One region of the Citrobacter freundii ATCC 8090 genome, then DNA from elsewhere that is predicted to be linked to it. Evidence: predicted binding sites of a transcription regulator. Region 1 holds the regulator's gene; each other region holds the start of a gene.
The links. Region 1 encodes sigma-54, which starts transcription at its own class of promoters, with help from an activator protein. Its sites were predicted from a motif close to GTTGGCACANNTTTCGCTNT; they were not measured.

Region 1 (4,352 bases):
ACATACTGATACCGTCGTGTATAGTCCGGAAGGCGCGCTGAGCTATCACTTGATCGCACAACACGTTGAATATTATTCGGAACAAGCGGTTTCGTGGTTTACTCAACCAGTATTAACCACATTTGATAAGGATAAAGTACCGACCTGGACGATCAAGGCCGATAAAGCCAAATTGACCAACGATCGGATGCTGTATCTGTACGGCCATGTTGAGGTTAACGCCCTGGTGCCTGACTCTCAACTACGCAGAATTACGACCGATAACGCGCAGATTAACCTGGTGACACAAGATGTCACTTCCGATGATCTGGTGACGTTGTATGGCACAACATTTAACTCCAGCGGACTGAAGATGCGCGGCAACTTACGCAGCAAGAACGCCGAGCTGATTGAAAAGGTTAGAACCTCATATGAAATCCAAAACAAACAAACTCAGCCTTAATCTTGTACTTGCCAGCTCACTTCTGGTCGCCAGCATTCCGGCATTTGCCGTCACCGGCGATACCGAGCAGCCGATTCACATTGAGTCGGACCAGCAGTCCCTGGATATGCAGGGCAACGTGGTAACGTTTACTGGCAACGTGATTGTGACTCAGGGCACCATCAAAATTAACGCCGATAAAGTCGTCGTGACCCGTCCTGGCGGCGAAGACGGCAAAGAAGTGATTGACGGCTATGGCAATCCAGCGACGTTTTACCAGATGCAGGACAACGGTAAACCGGTTAAAGGCCGCGCCTCGCAGATGCACTATGAACTGGCGAAAGACTTTGTCGTGCTAACCGGCAAGGCGTATCTGGAACAGCTCGATAGCAACATCACGGGCGATAAGATCACCTATCTGGTAAAAGAGCAGAAAATGCAGGCCTTCAGCGATAAAGGCAAACGCGTCACCACCGTTCTGGTTCCGTCGCAGTTGCAGGACAAAAACAAGGCTCCGGCAGAGAAAAAAGGTAACTGATTCGTTATGGCAACATTAACTGCAAAGAACCTTGCAAAAGCCTATAAAGGCCGTCGTGTGGTGGAAGATGTCAGTCTGACCGTCAACTCCGGGGAGATCGTCGGTCTGCTCGGTCCTAACGGTGCAGGCAAGACAACAACCTTTTACATGGTGGTCGGCATTGTCCCGCGCGATGCGGGTAACATTATCATTGATGACGAAGACATCAGCCTGCTGCCTCTGCATGCGCGCGCGCGTCGCGGCATCGGCTACTTACCGCAGGAAGCATCGATTTTCCGTCGCCTGAGCGTGTTTGATAACCTGATGGCGGTACTGCAAATTCGTGACGATCTGACCAGCGAGCAGCGGGAAGATCGCGCCAACGAGCTGATGGAAGAATTCCACATCGAGCACCTGCGTGACAGTATGGGGCAGTCGCTCTCCGGTGGTGAACGACGCCGCGTGGAGATCGCCCGCGCACTGGCCGCTAATCCGAAATTTATCCTGCTGGATGAACCGTTTGCCGGTGTTGACCCGATTTCCGTTATTGATATCAAACGGATCATCGAACACCTGCGCGACAGCGGCCTTGGCGTGCTGATTACCGACCATAACGTCCGCGAAACGCTGGCAGTGTGTGAGCGCGCCTATATCGTGAGTCAGGGGCACCTGATCGCGCACGGCACGCCAACAGAAATACTGCAGGATGAGCACGTTAAGCGCGTATACCTTGGGGAAGACTTCAGACTCTGATAGGGTAGAAGACTTCACGTCACCGCAGGAGAAAACAACTCTGAACATGAAGCAAGGTTTGCAACTCAGGCTTAGCCAACAACTGGCGATGACGCCTCAGCTACAACAGGCTATCCGTCTGTTGCAGCTGTCCACGCTGGAACTTCAGCAAGAACTTCAGCAAGCGCTGGAAAGTAACCCACTGCTCGAGCAAACCGATCTTCACGACGAAATTGATACCCAGGAAAAACAGGACAGCGAAACCCTCGACACCGCCGATGCTCTCGAACAAAAAGAGATGCCTGAGGAGCTGCCACTTGATGCCAGTTGGGATGAAATTTACACCGCCGGGACGCCTTCGGGCACCAGCGGAGATTACATCGACGACGAGCTGCCTGTGTATCAGGGTGAGACCACGCAATCACTACAGGATTACCTGATGTGGCAAGTGGAACTGACCCCGTTCTCGGATACCGATCGCGCCATTGCGACATCCATTGTGGATGCGGTAGACGAAACCGGTTATCTCACCGTGACCCTGGACGATATTCTCGAAAGCATGGGCGATGACGACGTCGGTATGGACGAAATCGAAGCCGTGCTTAAACGCGTTCAGCGCTTTGATCCCGTAGGCGTGGCCGCCAAAGATCTCCGCGACTGCTTACTGATCCAACTTTCGCAGTTTGATAAAGCCACACCGTGGCTGGAAGAAGCGCGCCTGATCATCAGCGATCATCTCGATCTGTTAGCCAACCATGACTTCCGCACGCTGATGCGCGTGACCCGACTGAAAGAAGACGTGCTAAAAGAAGCCGTCAATCTTATTCAGTCACTGGATCCAAGGCCTGGGCAGTCGATCCAGACTGGCGAACCAGAATACGTTATTCCGGATGTGCTGGTGCGTAAGCATAACGATCGCTGGGTGGTCGAACTCAACAGCGACAGCATCCCACGACTGCAGATTAACCAGCACTACGCCGCTATGTGCAATAGCGCGCGCAACGATGCCGACAGTCAGTTTATCCGTAGCAATCTACAGGATGCGAAGTGGCTGATTAAAAGCCTGGAAAGCCGCAATGATACACTGCTGCGCGTAAGTCGTTGCATCGTTGAACAACAGCAAGCCTTCTTTGAGCAAGGCGAAGAGTTTATGAAACCGATGGTGCTGGCGGATATCGCCCAGGCCGTCGAGATGCACGAATCGACCATTTCCCGTGTGACCACGCAAAAGTATCTGCACAGTCCGCGCGGCATTTTTGAATTGAAGTATTTCTTTTCCAGTCACGTTAATACTGAAGGTGGAGGCGAAGCCTCATCCACGGCGATCCGTGCGCTGGTGAAGAAATTAATTGCTGCGGAAAACCCCGCGAAACCACTGAGTGACAGCAAGTTAACCTCTATGCTGTCAGAACAGGGTATCATGGTGGCACGCCGCACCGTTGCGAAGTACCGAGAGTCTTTATCCATTCCGCCGTCTAACCAGCGCAAACAGCTGGTCTGACCCAACCGATAAGGAAGACACTATGCAGCTCAACATCACTGGAAACAACGTCGAAATCACTGAAGCCCTGCGCGATTTTGTTAATACAAAATTTGCCAAGCTTGAACAATATTTCGACCGGATTAATCAGGTCTATATTGTGTTGAAAGTGGAGAAGGTTACACATATCTCGGATGCAACGCTGCATGTGAACGGTGGCGAAATTCATGCCAGCGCGGAAGGTCAGGATATGTACGCAGCCATTGACGGTTTAATTGATAAACTGGCTCGGCAGTTAACAAAACATAAAGATAAACTGAAACAGCACTAACTTGTCCGGGCAGTTAGCGGGTGCAGGACGGCCTGTTGTGTAGCACAACAGGCCATTTGTACAGTTAGCGCTTAGGTGAAATTATGACAAATAACGATACGACTCTACAACTGAGCACTGTTCTTAACCAGGAATGTACACGCGCAGGTGTTCACTGCCAAAGCAAGAAACGCGCACTGGAAATCATTAGTGAACTGGCGGCAAAACAGCTCAGCTTGCCTTCTCAGGTGGTATTTGAGGCCATTCTGACGCGTGAAAAAATGGGCAGTACCGGCATCGGTAATGGTATTGCTATCCCGCATGGAAAGCTGGAAGAAGACACGATGCGCGCGGTTGGTGTGTTTGTGCAACTTGAAACGCCTATCGCCTTCGACGCTATTGATAATCAGCCAGTCGATCTGCTGTTCGCCCTGCTGGTTCCGGCGGACCAAACCAAGACGCATTTGCATACGTTGTCACTGGTCGCAAAACGTCTGGCGGATAAAACCATCTGTCGTCGTCTGCGCGCCGCACAGAGTGACCAGGAGTTGTATCAAATCATCACGGACACCGAAGGTGGACAGGATGAAGCATAACAACCCAATGGCATCCTTTTTTGTCGTTGTGAGGAGAAACAGTACATGGTACTGATGATCGTCAGCGGCCGTTCAGGGTCAGGTAAATCTGTCGCTCTGCGTGCGCTGGAAGATATGGGTTTTTACTGCGTGGATAACCTTCCCGTAGTGCTGTTGCCCGATCTGGCTCGTACTCTGGCCGATCGCCAGATTTCTGCGGCCGTCAGCATTGATGTGCGCAACATGCCTGAGTCCCCGGAGATTTTCGAGCAGGCAATGAACAATCTGCCTGAAGGCTTCTCACCACAGCTGCTGTT
Region 2 (4,352 bases), 960 kb from region 1:
TCATCGACAAGCCTGATGAAACAGCAATAGTCTGTCCTCAATGCCAGACTGGTCATCTTGTCCAGCGGCGTTCCCGTTATGGCAAAACCTTCTACTCCTGCGATCGCTATCCGGAGTGCCAGTTTGTCATTAACTTCAAACCGTTATCCGGAGAATGTCCTGAGTGTCATTATCCGCTTCTCATCGAAAAGAAAACCGCACAGGGTGTGAAGCATTTCTGTGCCAGTAAACAATGTGGAAAGCCGATTTCGGCGGAATAAAAAAGTGAATAATAACCTGCCCACAGACGCTATCGCTGCGGCGATAGCGATTCTGAAACAAGAAAAAGTCATCGCCTATCCAACTGAAGCTGTTTTCGGTGTCGGTTGCGATCCCGACAGCGAAACGGCTGTTACCCGTCTGTTAGAGTTAAAACAACGCCCAGTCGATAAAGGTTTAATTTTGATTGCGGCAAGCTTTGACCAGCTTAAACCCTATATCGACGATAGCATGCTCACCGAGGCCCAACGTGAGGCTGTGTTCGCCCGCTGGCCTGGGCCTGTTACTTTCGTTTTCCCGGCGCCCGCGACTACGCCTCGTTGGTTGACCGGTCGTTTTGACTCGCTGGCCGTGCGTGTCACCGATCATCCGCTGGTGGTTGCATTGTGCCAGGCTTATGGCAAACCATTAGTCTCTACCAGTGCTAATCTGAGTGGCTTACCGCCTTGCAGAACGGTTGAGGAAGTCCGTGCGCAGTTTGGTACAGACTTTCCTGTGGTTGAGGGGGAGACCGGAGGCCGTTTGAATCCTTCGGAGATCCGTGATGCTCTGACGGGTGAACAGTTTCGACAGGGGTAATATGAAAGAAGCCTATGCTGTTTTTGGTAATCCGATAGCGCACAGTAAATCGCCCTTTATTCATCAGCAATTTGCAGAGCAGTTGAAGATTGATCATTCCTATGGGCGTGTACTGGCGCCCATCAATGATTTTGTGAATACACTGAACGCTTTTTTTGCTGAGGGCGGGAAGGGGGCAAATGTCACAGTGCCTTTTAAAGAAGAGGCGTTTGCACGTGCTGATGAACTAACGGAGCGGGCATCGCTTGCTGGAGCGGTCAACACCCTTAAACGGCTGGAGGATGGGCGTTTACTGGGAGACAACACGGATGGTATCGGCTTATTAAGCGATCTTGAGCGTTTATCTTTCATTCATCCCGGATCGCGAGTTCTGCTGATTGGTGCGGGTGGTGCATCCCGTGGAGTTTTATTACCTCTTCTTTCTATGGATTGTGCGGTGACTATTGTTAACCGTACCGCTTCGCGTGCTGAAGAACTGGCACAAATCTTCTCCCACACCGGCAGCGTGCAGGCGGTGGGAATGGACGATCTTGAAAATTGCAGTTTTGATTTGATCATCAATGCCACATCCAGCGGAATGAGCGGTGAGATACCAGCTATTCCAGCATCTCTTATCCACCCTTCGGTCTATTGTTATGACATGTTTTATCAGAAAGGGAACACACCGTTTCTTTCCTGGTGTGTTTCGCATGGGGCGAAACATTATGCCGATGGCCTGGGGATGCTGGTGGGGCAGGCTGCGCATGCAGTTTTACTTTGGCATGGCGTTTTGCCACAGGTGGAGCCTGTCATAAAAAGCATGCAACAGGAATTGTCGGCATGAATCAGGCGATCCAGTTTCCCGAACGGGAAGAATGGTGCACGGATGTTAACGCCGTTGTGTTTCCAGCGATGGTTCATGGTATGCAGTTAACATGTGCCATATCTGGAGAGATTATGGCGTCCCGCTTTGGCGGCGACACGCCTGAGCAGTGGTTGGAAATATTTCAACAGCATCGCTGGGATCTGGAAGAAGAAGCTGAAGCATTGATCCAGGCCCAGCAGGAAGATGCTCAAGGTTGGGTGTGGTTACTCTGACTTAAATACTCGTCTTTCCACTTAACATAGTTGTTAGCTGAATATTGTAAGCCTGCTTTCTCTTCATCGCTTAATGGACGGATTTGCTTAACCGGGCTTCCCAGGTACAGATATCCGCTTTCCAGGCGCTTGTTTTGTGGAACCAGGCTACCAGCCCCAATCATAACGTCGTCTTCTACGACTACGCCATCCAGCAGAATCGATCCCATGCCGACTAATACACGGTTGCCAATGATACAGCCGTGTAGCATGACTTTATGACCAACCGTAACGTCCTCACCCACGATCAGTGGGTTACCCTGCGGATTAGACGTGGATTTATGCGTGACATGGAGAACGCTGCCGTCCTGGATGTTTGTACGGGCACCAATTTGTACATAGTTAACGTCGCCACGAATGGCAACCAGTGGCCAGATTCCGACATCATCAGCTAAACGAACATCACCAATGACGACACTACTGGTGTCGATCATCACGCGATTTCCGATCTGTGGGAAAAGATCCTTATAAGGACGCAGTACATCAGACATGTTTACCTCAACGAAAATAGAGCAGTAATGAAAACTTTGGTTGGATTATTGAGACTGTGCAAGTGGTTTAGCTATCAAAAATCAGTCAAATTGCGCAGGAATGTAGCGAAAGGAGTGAAAAACAAGCATTCAGAAAAAAAGATCCAAAAAATACTTGTGCTAAAAAATGGGATCCCTATAATGCGCCTCCATCGACACGGCGGATGTGAATCACTTCACGCAAACAGCCGGTTCGGTTGAAGAGAAAAACCTGAAAATGAGGGTTGACTCTGAAAGAGGAAAGCGTAATATACGCCACCTCGCGACAGAGCGCTAAAGCGCGTCGCAACTGCTCTTTAACAATTTATCAGACAATCTGTGTGGGCACTCGAAGATACGGATTCTTAACGTCGCAAGACGAAAAATGAATACCAAGTCTCTGAGTGAACATGCGTAATTCATTACGAAGTTTAATTCACGAGCATCAAACTTAAATTGAAGAGTTTGATCATGGCTCAGATTGAACGCTGGCGGCAGGCCTAACACATGCAAGTCGAACGGTAGCACAGAGGAGCTTGCTCCTTGGGTGACGAGTGGCGGACGGGTGAGTAATGTCTGGGAAACTGCCCGATGGAGGGGGATAACTACTGGAAACGGTAGCTAATACCGCATAACGTCGCAAGACCAAAGAGGGGGACCTTCGGGCCTCTTGCCATCGGATGTGCCCAGATGGGATTAGCTAGTAGGTGGGGTAACGGCTCACCTAGGCGACGATCCCTAGCTGGTCTGAGAGGATGACCAGCCACACTGGAACTGAGACACGGTCCAGACTCCTACGGGAGGCAGCAGTGGGGAATATTGCACAATGGGCGCAAGCCTGATGCAGCCATGCCGCGTGTATGAAGAAGGCCTTCGGGTTGTAAAGTACTTTCAGCGAGGAGGAAGGCGTTGTGGTTAATAACCGCAGCGATTGACGTTACTCGCAGAAGAAGCACCGGCTAACTCCGTGCCAGCAGCCGCGGTAATACGGAGGGTGCAAGCGTTAATCGGAATTACTGGGCGTAAAGCGCACGCAGGCGGTCTGTCAAGTCGGATGTGAAATCCCCGGGCTCAACCTGGGAACTGCATCCGAAACTGGCAGGCTAGAGTCTTGTAGAGGGGGGTAGAATTCCAGGTGTAGCGGTGAAATGCGTAGAGATCTGGAGGAATACCGGTGGCGAAGGCGGCCCCCTGGACAAAGACTGACGCTCAGGTGCGAAAGCGTGGGGAGCAAACAGGATTAGATACCCTGGTAGTCCACGCCGTAAACGATGTCGACTTGGAGGTTGTGCCCTTGAGGCGTGGCTTCCGGAGCTAACGCGTTAAGTCGACCGCCTGGGGAGTACGGCCGCAAGGTTAAAACTCAAATGAATTGACGGGGGCCCGCACAAGCGGTGGAGCATGTGGTTTAATTCGATGCAACGCGAAGAACCTTACCTACTCTTGACATCCAGAGAACTTAGCAGAGATGCTTTGGTGCCTTCGGGAACTCTGAGACAGGTGCTGCATGGCTGTCGTCAGCTCGTGTTGTGAAATGTTGGGTTAAGTCCCGCAACGAGCGCAACCCTTATCCTTTGTTGCCAGCGGTTCGGCCGGGAACTCAAAGGAGACTGCCAGTGATAAACTGGAGGAAGGTGGGGATGACGTCAAGTCATCATGGCCCTTACGAGTAGGGCTACACACGTGCTACAATGGCATATACAAAGAGAAGCGACCTCGCGAGAGCAAGCGGACCTCATAAAGTATGTCGTAGTCCGGATTGGAGTCTGCAACTCGACTCCATGAAGTCGGAATCGCTAGTAATCGTGGATCAGAATGCCACGGTGAATACGTTCCCGGGCCTTGTACACACCGCCCGTCACACCATGGGAGTGGGTTGCAAAAGAAGTA
Region 3 (4,352 bases), 1.8 Mb from region 1:
CAAAAGCCCATCATCTATGATGTAGAAGTCCTGCGTGATGGTAATAGCTTCAGCGCGCGCCGCGTTGCCGCAATCCAGAATGGTAAACCTATTTTTTACATGACAGCCTCTTTCCAGGCGCCGGAAGACGGATTTGAACATCAGAAAACCATGCCGGATGCGCCGAGTCCCGATGAGCTTAAATCAGAAACAGAAATTGCCCGCTCAGTGGCGCATTTGCTGCCGCCGCTGTTGAAAGAAAAATTTATCAACGATCGTCCATTGGAAGTGCGTCCGGTTGAATTTCATAACCCCTTAAAAGGTCACGTCGCACCTCCGGCGCGCCAGGTTTGGATCCGCGCAAACGGCGAGCTGCAGGACGATCTGCGCGTCCATCAATATCTGCTGGGTTATGCTTCAGACCTGAACTTCCTGCCTGTTGCGCTGCAGCCGTACGGAATTGGTTTCCTGGAAAAAGGGATTCAGATCGCCACCATTGACCACTCCATGTGGTTCCATCGTCCGTTCAATATCAATGAGTGGTTGTTGTATAACGTCGAGAGTACTTCGGCCTCCGGTGCCCGGGGTTTTGTACGCGGGGAGTTTTATACGCAGGACGGCGTGCTGGTCGCCTCTACCGTGCAGGAAGGGGTAATGCGTAATCGTAATTGAGAATTACCGGATGGCGGCGCAAAAGCGTTGCCATCCGGCAGATTGAAACATCAAGCGTTGTAAGCGTTCTCGCCGTGGCTGTTCACATCCAGACCTTCGCGTTCCTGCTCTTCCGGTACACGCAGACCCACCGTCATATCCGCCAGCTTATAGCCAATGAAAGCCACCACACCGGACCAGACGATGGTAATCGCCACGCTTTCCAGTTGCACCAGCAGCTGATGCCCCATGGTCACGCCCTCGGCAAAGCCCACGCCGCCCAGAGAGCTGGCAGCGAACACCCCGGTCAGGATGCAGCCGACAATGCCGCACACGCCGTGCACGCCAAACACATCACACGGATCGTCCACGCGCAGAATACGCTTCAGGATGGTCACACCCCACAGGCCAGCCAGTCCCGCAACGACACCAATAATCAGCGCGCCGCCGACACCAATATAGCCACATGCCGGTGTTACCCCCACCAGACCCGCAATAGCACCAGAACACGCGCCCAGCAGGGACGGTTTGCCACGCAGCGCCCATTCACCGAAGATCCATCCGAGGATGGCTGCGGCGGTGGCGACCACGGTATTGACGAAGGCCAGTGCGGCAATCTCATTCGCCGTTCCCGCTGAACCGGCGTTAAAGCCAAACCAACCAATATAGAGAATAGCGGTACCGGTGAAGACCATCGGCAGGTTATGCGGTTTAAAGGCTTCTTTGCCAAAACCGACGCGTTTGCCAATCAGATACGCACCAACCAGACCGGCAATCGCCGCGTTGATATGCACGACTGTTCCGCCGGCAAAATCCAACGCACCGTGGGAAGCCAGCAAGCCGCCGCCCCAGACCATATGGGCAATGGGGATGTACGACAACGTTAACCATACCACTACAAAAATCAGCACCGCAGAGAAGCGAATACGTTCAGCCAGCGCCCCGACAATCAGCCCAACGGTGATGCAGGCGAAAGAACCCTGAAAAGCAACGTGAATGTACTGGTAGAAGCTCCCCGTGACCGCCGTCAGCGCGATGTTCTTCAACAATACCCAGTTGAAGTTGCCGAAGAAATTATTCCCTTCGCCAAATGCCAGTGAGTAGCCATAAACCACCCATAGAATACAAACCAGAGCGAATGTCACCGTCACCTGAGTCAGCATCGACAGCACGTTCTTACCGCGAATCAAACCGCCGTAGAACAACGCAATGCCAGGGATAGTCATAAACAGCACCAGCGCGGTACAGATCATCATAAAAGCGTTATCTGCTTTATCCGCAACCGCCGGTGCCGCCATTGCCAGTCCCGGCAGTAGCGCCAGTGAAGCAATACCTGTTTTCATCGTTGCTATCTTCATTTTTTGGTTTCCTATCACTGTGTGCCAGAAGTTACAGTGCGGCTTCGTCGGCTTCGCCGGTACGAATACGAATCACACGTTGCAGCTCGGCGACGAAGATTTTGCCGTCGCCAATTTTTCCGGTGTATGCCGCTTTACTGATGACATCAATCACGCCATCCAGTTGGTCGTCGGCAATCGCCACATCAATCTTCACCTTTGGCAGAAAATTGACGCTATATTCAGCCCCACGGTACAGCTCAGCATGACCTTTCTGTCGGCCAAAGCCCTTCACTTCGGTGACGGTCAGCCCCTGAATACCAATAGACGACAGTGCTTCACGGACGTCTTCCAGTTTGAACGGTTTGATTACCACGGTAACCAGCTTCATAGATCCCCTCCAGTCAGAATTCAGTAGTGGCTGCAGATACACGAGAGGAATATTGCAAGGGGTGTGCCAGGAATGAAAAACGCGGAATAATTCAGGCTTGCAGGGTATTGCTGGGGGAGAAAAAGAAAAAACGCACTATGACGGTGCATAGTGCGTTACATTTTTGCACCAGATTGTTGATTGCCGGATGGCGGTGTAAACGCCTTATCCGGCCTACAAAACCGCGTTGACCGTAGGCCTGATAAGCGCAGCACCATCAGGCGATAACCGAATCCTCATGTGCGCTGGCCGCCAGCTCTTCACCCGCCAGTTGAAGCTGATACATCTGCCAGTAACGGCCTTGCGCCGCCAGTAGTTGCTGGTGCGTACCACGCTCAACCGCCTGCCCGCGATGCAGCACCAGAATGGTATCCGCATCGACAATCGTCGATAACCGATGTGCAATCACTACCAACGTGGTGTGTTCACGTACCGCCGCCAGCGCGTGCTGAATGGCCTGTTCAGTACCGGAATCAATACTGGCCGTGGCTTCATCGAGGATCAGTACCTGCGGCGTTTCCACCAATACCCGCGCCAGCGCCAGCAGCTGTTTCTGCCCAACGGAGAGATTATTGCCCTGCTCGCCCAGCCGGGTATGGATCCCCTCGCTCAGCCCCCGCGCCAGTGCTGCCAGTTGCACAGTCTCCAGAGCCTGCCATACCCGCTCTTCTGAGATATCACGACCCAGCGTGACGTTTGCCAGGAAGGTATCCGCCATCACCACCGGATCCTGCTGCACCATCGCGATGCCCTGACGTAACGCACTGTGGCTCAGAGAAGACAGCGGACGTCCGTCAAGGCGGATTTCGCCCTGCGTCAACGGGTAGTAACCCATCAGCAGACTGGCCAGCGTACTTTTGCCGCTACCGGTGTGTCCGACCAAGGCTACAAAGCTGCGCGAAGGCACGGACAGACAGATATTTTGCAGCACCAGATTGTCGTCACGATAGGCAAATGAAACGTTATCCACCTCAATATCCCCACTCTTCAGCGGTCGATCATCGTCACCATAGCGCTGACGTGGTCCGTCCATCAGCTCGAACACTCGCTCACCGGCGACAACCGCCTGCTGCAGCATTGATTGCTGGGTGGTCAGCTCGATCAGCGGCTCGTTCAAACGGCCGAGGTAGCTGATAAACGCGTACAGCACGCCAACCTCAATGGAGCTGCCAGAGGTAAAGCTGAACAGCATCAGCAAACCGCAGAGGATCAGCGCCGAGAAAAGGCTCAGCAGTGGGCGCAGCAAAAAGCCATCCAGTCGCAGGGTTTGCATACGCGCCATATAGTGCGAGCGGCTGGCCTCCCCCATTCTCTCGCCAAATCGCGCCTGCTGGCGGAACTGCTGGATAACGCTCATGCCGTTGATGACTTCGTTAAAGCCATCGTTAATATCCGCCAGATAAGCGCGCACCCGACGCACAATCGGGGTGCTGTAGCGTTGATAAATCACCATCACCACCATCACCGCCGGGAAAATAGCCATCGCCACCAGCGCCATACGCCACTCGAGGCTGAACATCGCCACCAGCATGGCACCGATTAAGGCCGCGCTGCGCAGAACCGTTGCGACCACCGTCACGTACAGGTCGCGAATAACTTCGGTGTCATTGGTCACACGTGAGATAAGCTGCCCGACGGGCTGAGTATCAAAGGCGCTGAGCGGCTGGCGCAGCGCAGCGTCCATTACGTCAGTGCGTAACTGTTGTACGACGCCAACCGCCGCCTGGTTAAACAACAACGACTGCGCGTAATGCAGGCCTGCCGCCAGCAGTTGCAGACCGACATAGGCCGCAACCAGCCCGACAACCATCGCCAACGGCAGATTGTTCTTCGCCACCATGTTATCGATAAAATAGCTAATCAACAGCGGACCGCTGACTTCCGCCGCAGCCGCCACCCACAGCATAACTACCGCAATCACCAACTGTTTTCGCCATGGTGAACCATACGCCAGC
Region 4 (4,352 bases), 580 kb from region 1:
CAGCAGGCCAAAACCTGCCACGCCCAGCAGCCAGATGTCAGACCCGAGCGGCAGCTCCTGGGTGCGCAGGTCTAGCAGACGCAGCTCCAGAGTGCCGTAACGTTGCCACACAAGGTAGCAGGCAACCGCCAGCAGCAGCGTACCAATACGCCCCAGCGCAAACCACAGTTTGCCTTCTTTACTGCAGCCGGTGAGGAACACGGCACACAGCGCCATGATTTCCGCCATCACCACCAGCGTACCGAGGTTGCTGGCAACCACCGCACATACCGCCGCGGCCATCAGCAGATTCACCAGCAGGCCGTTAGCTTTCACCTGCGGATGACGATGCCAGTCAATGTTGTACAGGCTGACAAACAGGCCGCACAGTCCCAGCGTAATCAGCCAGATAGCATTCAGCGGAGTAATTTGCAGACTGTGCCCAATAAACGGCATCACGCCGCTCACCGCCAGCGCATTAGTCAGAACGGTAAAACCAGCGGCTGCCGTACACAAGCTGCCGACCGCACCGCCAACTCCAGCAATCCAGCCGCTCAGCGATTTATGAAATGAAAACAGAAATGCCAGAACCGCAGCCGCTGTAAACCAGGCCACGCCGCTGTTAATCAGTGAAATTGCGCTCATTTTGCATCCCCACTCTGAGCCTGCTGAAACAAGGTGAGATCGCCAAAATCGGTATTGAAAGTCAGCTCACGCTTACGTTTGCTGGCGCGGGCGATATCCATGTTGCTCACCAGGTGCAGGGCTTTGGTCGGACACATGCGCACGCAGGCCGGACCAAGCTCGTCAAAACTGCACAGATCGCATTTCACCGCGATGGCACGAACGCCTGGAACCCAGTCCAACAGCGAACTCACGCGAGCAGGCGCTGGCGGAGCCGGAGGCGCTTTTGGCGTATTGGCGTTTGCCGGGATATGCAGCGGACGGCTACCAGAAAACTCTATCGCGCCAAACGGACAAGCGATCCCGCACAGTTTGCAGCTTACGCACAGGCTTTCATTCAGCTGTACGGCGCCATCAACGCGGTTAATGGCATTAACCGGACACACGGTGGCGCAAGGCGCATCTTCACACTGGTGGCAAAGCTGCGGCGCGGATTCTTTTTCATTTAACATCACTTTCAGGCGCGGCATTGACTGCAGGCCATGCTGGCGATGTGTCTCTGAGCAGGCGGCTTCACAGGTGTGGCAGCCAATACAAAGAGTGGAGTCAGCAATTACAAAACGATTCACCAGGCATTCCTCAGGTGATAGTCATTTTTGACGAAAACATGTCTGCAAAATGTCATTTCGACATTTTTCGACATGCCCATTCCCTAAAACATCGTGACGCAGTATGTAAACCGCATCATGACAAAGTGGACAGCACCTGAGGCTTAAGCCGGGCTATGTCCCTCAACCAGTTGGCTTAAATTCACCGGCATATTGTTCTCAACCGCGGTGTACAGGCTGTCGTAGACGGTGGCGATTTTCTCGAGATAGTGCTCCAGCACCTGTTCGCGATCGCGGTTACTGAAACGCTCATCGACTTGACCGTCGATGGTCAACTGTGCCTGTGCAATCAGTTGCTTATCATCACCATCTTTTGTTTCGACGTAGTACTCGATGGTGTGGCTATTGAAGCCATCCGCCAGCGTGACGTAGATAGTGAAGTGTTCAAAAAGGACAAAGCAGAGATCTTTGTCCGGCGCACAGCTCATTGCATGATGCAAACGCGCTTTCGAGAGGGTGATCCCCTGAACCAGCGAGTTGCAGTAAATACGCCACTGGTCCTGTAGGCGACGATGCCGTTCAGCGATGTAATCGGCTTTTTCGCTTATTTCCCAAATAGTCATGTCAGGTTACCCGTTTAGCAGAGATGAACAGCCTTAAGCACATTTCATGCCAAAATTAAATTACTTAATTTTCATATAGATAAAAAATAAAAGGCGGGTGACGACATGTCATTTCGTCATTATCGTCATTGTCACGAATGAAAGAATTCAACCTGGCATGCTTATTGCTTTTGATATGGCAACTTCACAGGAGGCGGTATGCACGAAATAACCCTCTGCCAACGGGCACTGGAATTGATTGAACAACAGGCCACGCAACACGGTGCTCAGCGAGTAACTGGGGTCTGGCTCAAAATTGGCGCATTTTCTTGCGTAGAAACCAGCGCTCTCTCCTTTTGTTTTGATCTGGTATGCCGCGGGACCCTTGCAGAAGGTTGTAAACTCCACCTCGAAGAACAAGAAGCCGAATGTTGGTGCGAATCTTGTCAACAATACGTCACGTTACTGACGCAACGCGTGCGCCGATGTCCGCAATGCAACAGCGATATGCTGAGAATTGTGGCCGATGACGGCCTACAGATTCGACGTATTGAAATAGATCAGACTCCAGCGCCGGATGGCGACGCTTAAGCGTCTTATCCAGCCTACAGAAAGAGCTCGTTTGTAGGCCGGATAAGGCAACGCAGTCATCCGGCAACAGATGTATCGCAAGTAAAAAGATCAGGAGTGAGCGATGTGTACGACATGTGGTTGCGCTGAAGGCAACCTATATATAGAGGGTGATGAGCATAATCCCCACTCGGCGTTTCGCAGCGCGCCATTTGCCCCAGCGGCTCGTCCAGCGCTGAATATTACCGGTGTGAAGACCTCAAATTTCACACCGAGCCAGACCGAAGAAGGCGATTTGCACTACGGTCACGGTGAGGCAGGAACCCACGCACCAGGTATGAGCCAACGCCGTATGCTGGAAGTGGAAATTGACGTACTGGACAAAAACAACCGCCTGGCCGAGCGCAACCGTGCCCGCTTTGCGGCCCGTCAGCATCTGGTGCTGAACCTTGTTTCAAGCCCGGGCTCCGGTAAAACCACGCTGCTGACCGAAACGCTGATGAAGCTGAAAGATAGCGTGCCGTGCGCCGTTATTGAAGGTGACCAGCAGACGGTGAACGATGCTGCCCGTATTCGCGCCACAGGCACGCCCGCCATTCAAGTCAACACCGGTAAAGGTTGCCACCTTGACGCACAAATGATTGCTGACGCTGCGCCGCGTTTGCCGCTTGACGATAACGGCATTCTGTTCATTGAGAACGTCGGCAACCTGGTCTGCCCGGCCAGCTTCGACCTCGGCGAGCGCCATAAAGTGGCCGTGCTTTCCGTCACCGAAGGTGAAGACAAACCGCTGAAATATCCACATATGTTTGCCGCCGCATCGCTGATGCTGCTCAACAAAGTGGATCTGCTACCGTACCTCAATTTTGACGTTGAAAAATGCATCGCCAGCGCCCGGGAAGTGAACCCGGGAATTGAGATTATCCTGATTTCCGCCACCAGTGGTGAAGGGATGGATCAATGGCTCTCCTGGCTGGAGACGCAGCGATGTGCATAGGTGTTCCGGGTCAAATCCGCACCATTGATGGCAACCAGGCCAAAGTCGACGTTTGCGGTATTCAGCGCGACGTCGACCTGACGCTGGTCGGTAGCTGTGATGAACATGGCCAACCGCGCCTCGGCCAGTGGGTACTGGTCCACGTCGGTTTTGCCATGAGCATCATTAATGAAGCTGAAGCGCGCGATACGCTCGACGCGCTGCAAAACATGTTTGACGTTGAGCCGGATGTCGGCGCGTTGCTGTACGGCGAGGAAAAATAAATGCGTTTTGTTGACGAATACCGCGCACCAGAGCAGGTGATGCAACTGATAGAGCACCTGTCTGAACGTGCCGCCCACCTCCCCTACACGGCTGAACGCCCACTGCGCATCATGGAAGTTTGTGGTGGTCATACCCACGCTATCTTCAAATTCGGCCTCGACCAGTTGCTACCGGAAAACGTGGAGTTTATTCATGGTCCGGGTTGCCCGGTTTGCGTTCTGCCGATGGGTAGAATCGACAGCTGTGTAGAAATCGCCAGTCATCCAGAAGTCATTTTCTGCACCTTTGGTGATGCGATGCGCGTCCCGGGTAAGCAAGGCTCCCTGCTGCAAGCCAAGGCGCGCGGTGCAGATATCCGCATCGTCTATTCACCGATGGATGCGCTGAAACTGGCACAGGAAAACCCAACGCGTAAGGTGGTGTTCTTTGGTCTGGGTTTTGAAACCACAATGCCAACGACCGCTATCACTCTGCAACAGGCAAAGCAGCGTGATGTGCAGAACTTTTACTTTTTCTGCCAGCACATCACGCTTATCCCTACGCTGCGCAGCCTGCTGGAACAGCCGGACAACGGTATTGACGCCTTTTTAGCACCAGGCCACGTCAGCATGGTGATTGGCACTGATGCCTATAATTTCATTGCTTCAGACTTCCATCGTCCGTTAGTGGTCGCCGGTTTTGAACCGCTCGATCTCCTGCAAGGCGTGG

Region 2: a site for sigma-54 is predicted at 2,724-2,743, ahead of G4551_RS02095 (gamma carbonic anhydrase family protein). Genes of this name have one in related genera too.
Region 3: a site for sigma-54 is predicted at 2,410-2,429, ahead of glnK (P-II family nitrogen regulator). Genes of this name have one in related genera too.
Region 4: a site for sigma-54 is predicted at 1,986-2,005, ahead of hypA (hydrogenase maturation nickel metallochaperone HypA). Genes of this name have one in related genera too.

The regions. Positions count from the first base shown of each region.
Region 1 is NZ_CP049015.1:4,420,770-4,425,121, forward strand. It holds gene lptC (LPS export ABC transporter periplasmic protein LptC) at 1-442, shown strand, start outside; gene lptA (lipopolysaccharide ABC transporter substrate-binding protein LptA) at 411-959, shown strand; gene lptB (LPS export ABC transporter ATP-binding protein) at 966-1,691, shown strand; gene rpoN (RNA polymerase factor sigma-54) at 1,738-3,171, shown strand; gene hpf (ribosome hibernation promoting factor) at 3,194-3,481, shown strand; gene ptsN (PTS IIA-like nitrogen regulatory protein PtsN) at 3,565-4,056, shown strand; gene rapZ (RNase adapter RapZ) at 4,102-4,352, shown strand, end outside.
Region 2 is NZ_CP049015.1:418,610-422,961, forward strand. It holds gene G4551_RS02075 (DNA topoisomerase family protein) at 1-260, shown strand, start outside; gene tsaC (L-threonylcarbamoyladenylate synthase type 1 TsaC) at 265-837, shown strand; gene aroE (shikimate dehydrogenase) at 839-1,660, shown strand; gene G4551_RS02090 (DUF1488 family protein) at 1,657-1,914, shown strand; gene G4551_RS02095 (gamma carbonic anhydrase family protein) at 1,890-2,444, opposite strand; rRNA gene G4551_RS02100 (16S ribosomal RNA) at 2,916-4,352, shown strand, end outside.
Region 3 is NZ_CP049015.1:1,241,575-1,245,926, reverse strand. It holds gene tesB (acyl-CoA thioesterase II) at 1-651, shown strand, start outside; gene amtB (ammonium transporter AmtB) at 702-1,988, opposite strand; gene glnK (P-II family nitrogen regulator) at 2,020-2,358, opposite strand; gene G4551_RS05905 (SmdB family multidrug efflux ABC transporter permease/ATP-binding protein) at 2,615-4,352, opposite strand, start outside.
Region 4 is NZ_CP049015.1:3,842,913-3,847,264, forward strand. It holds gene hycC (formate hydrogenlyase subunit 3) at 1-624, opposite strand, end outside; gene hycB (formate hydrogenlyase subunit HycB) at 621-1,232, opposite strand; gene hycA (formate hydrogenlyase regulator HycA) at 1,376-1,834, opposite strand; gene hypA (hydrogenase maturation nickel metallochaperone HypA) at 2,033-2,404, shown strand; gene hypB (hydrogenase nickel incorporation protein HypB) at 2,508-3,380, shown strand; gene hypC (hydrogenase 3 maturation protein HypC) at 3,371-3,643, shown strand; gene hypD (hydrogenase formation protein HypD) at 3,644-4,352, shown strand, end outside.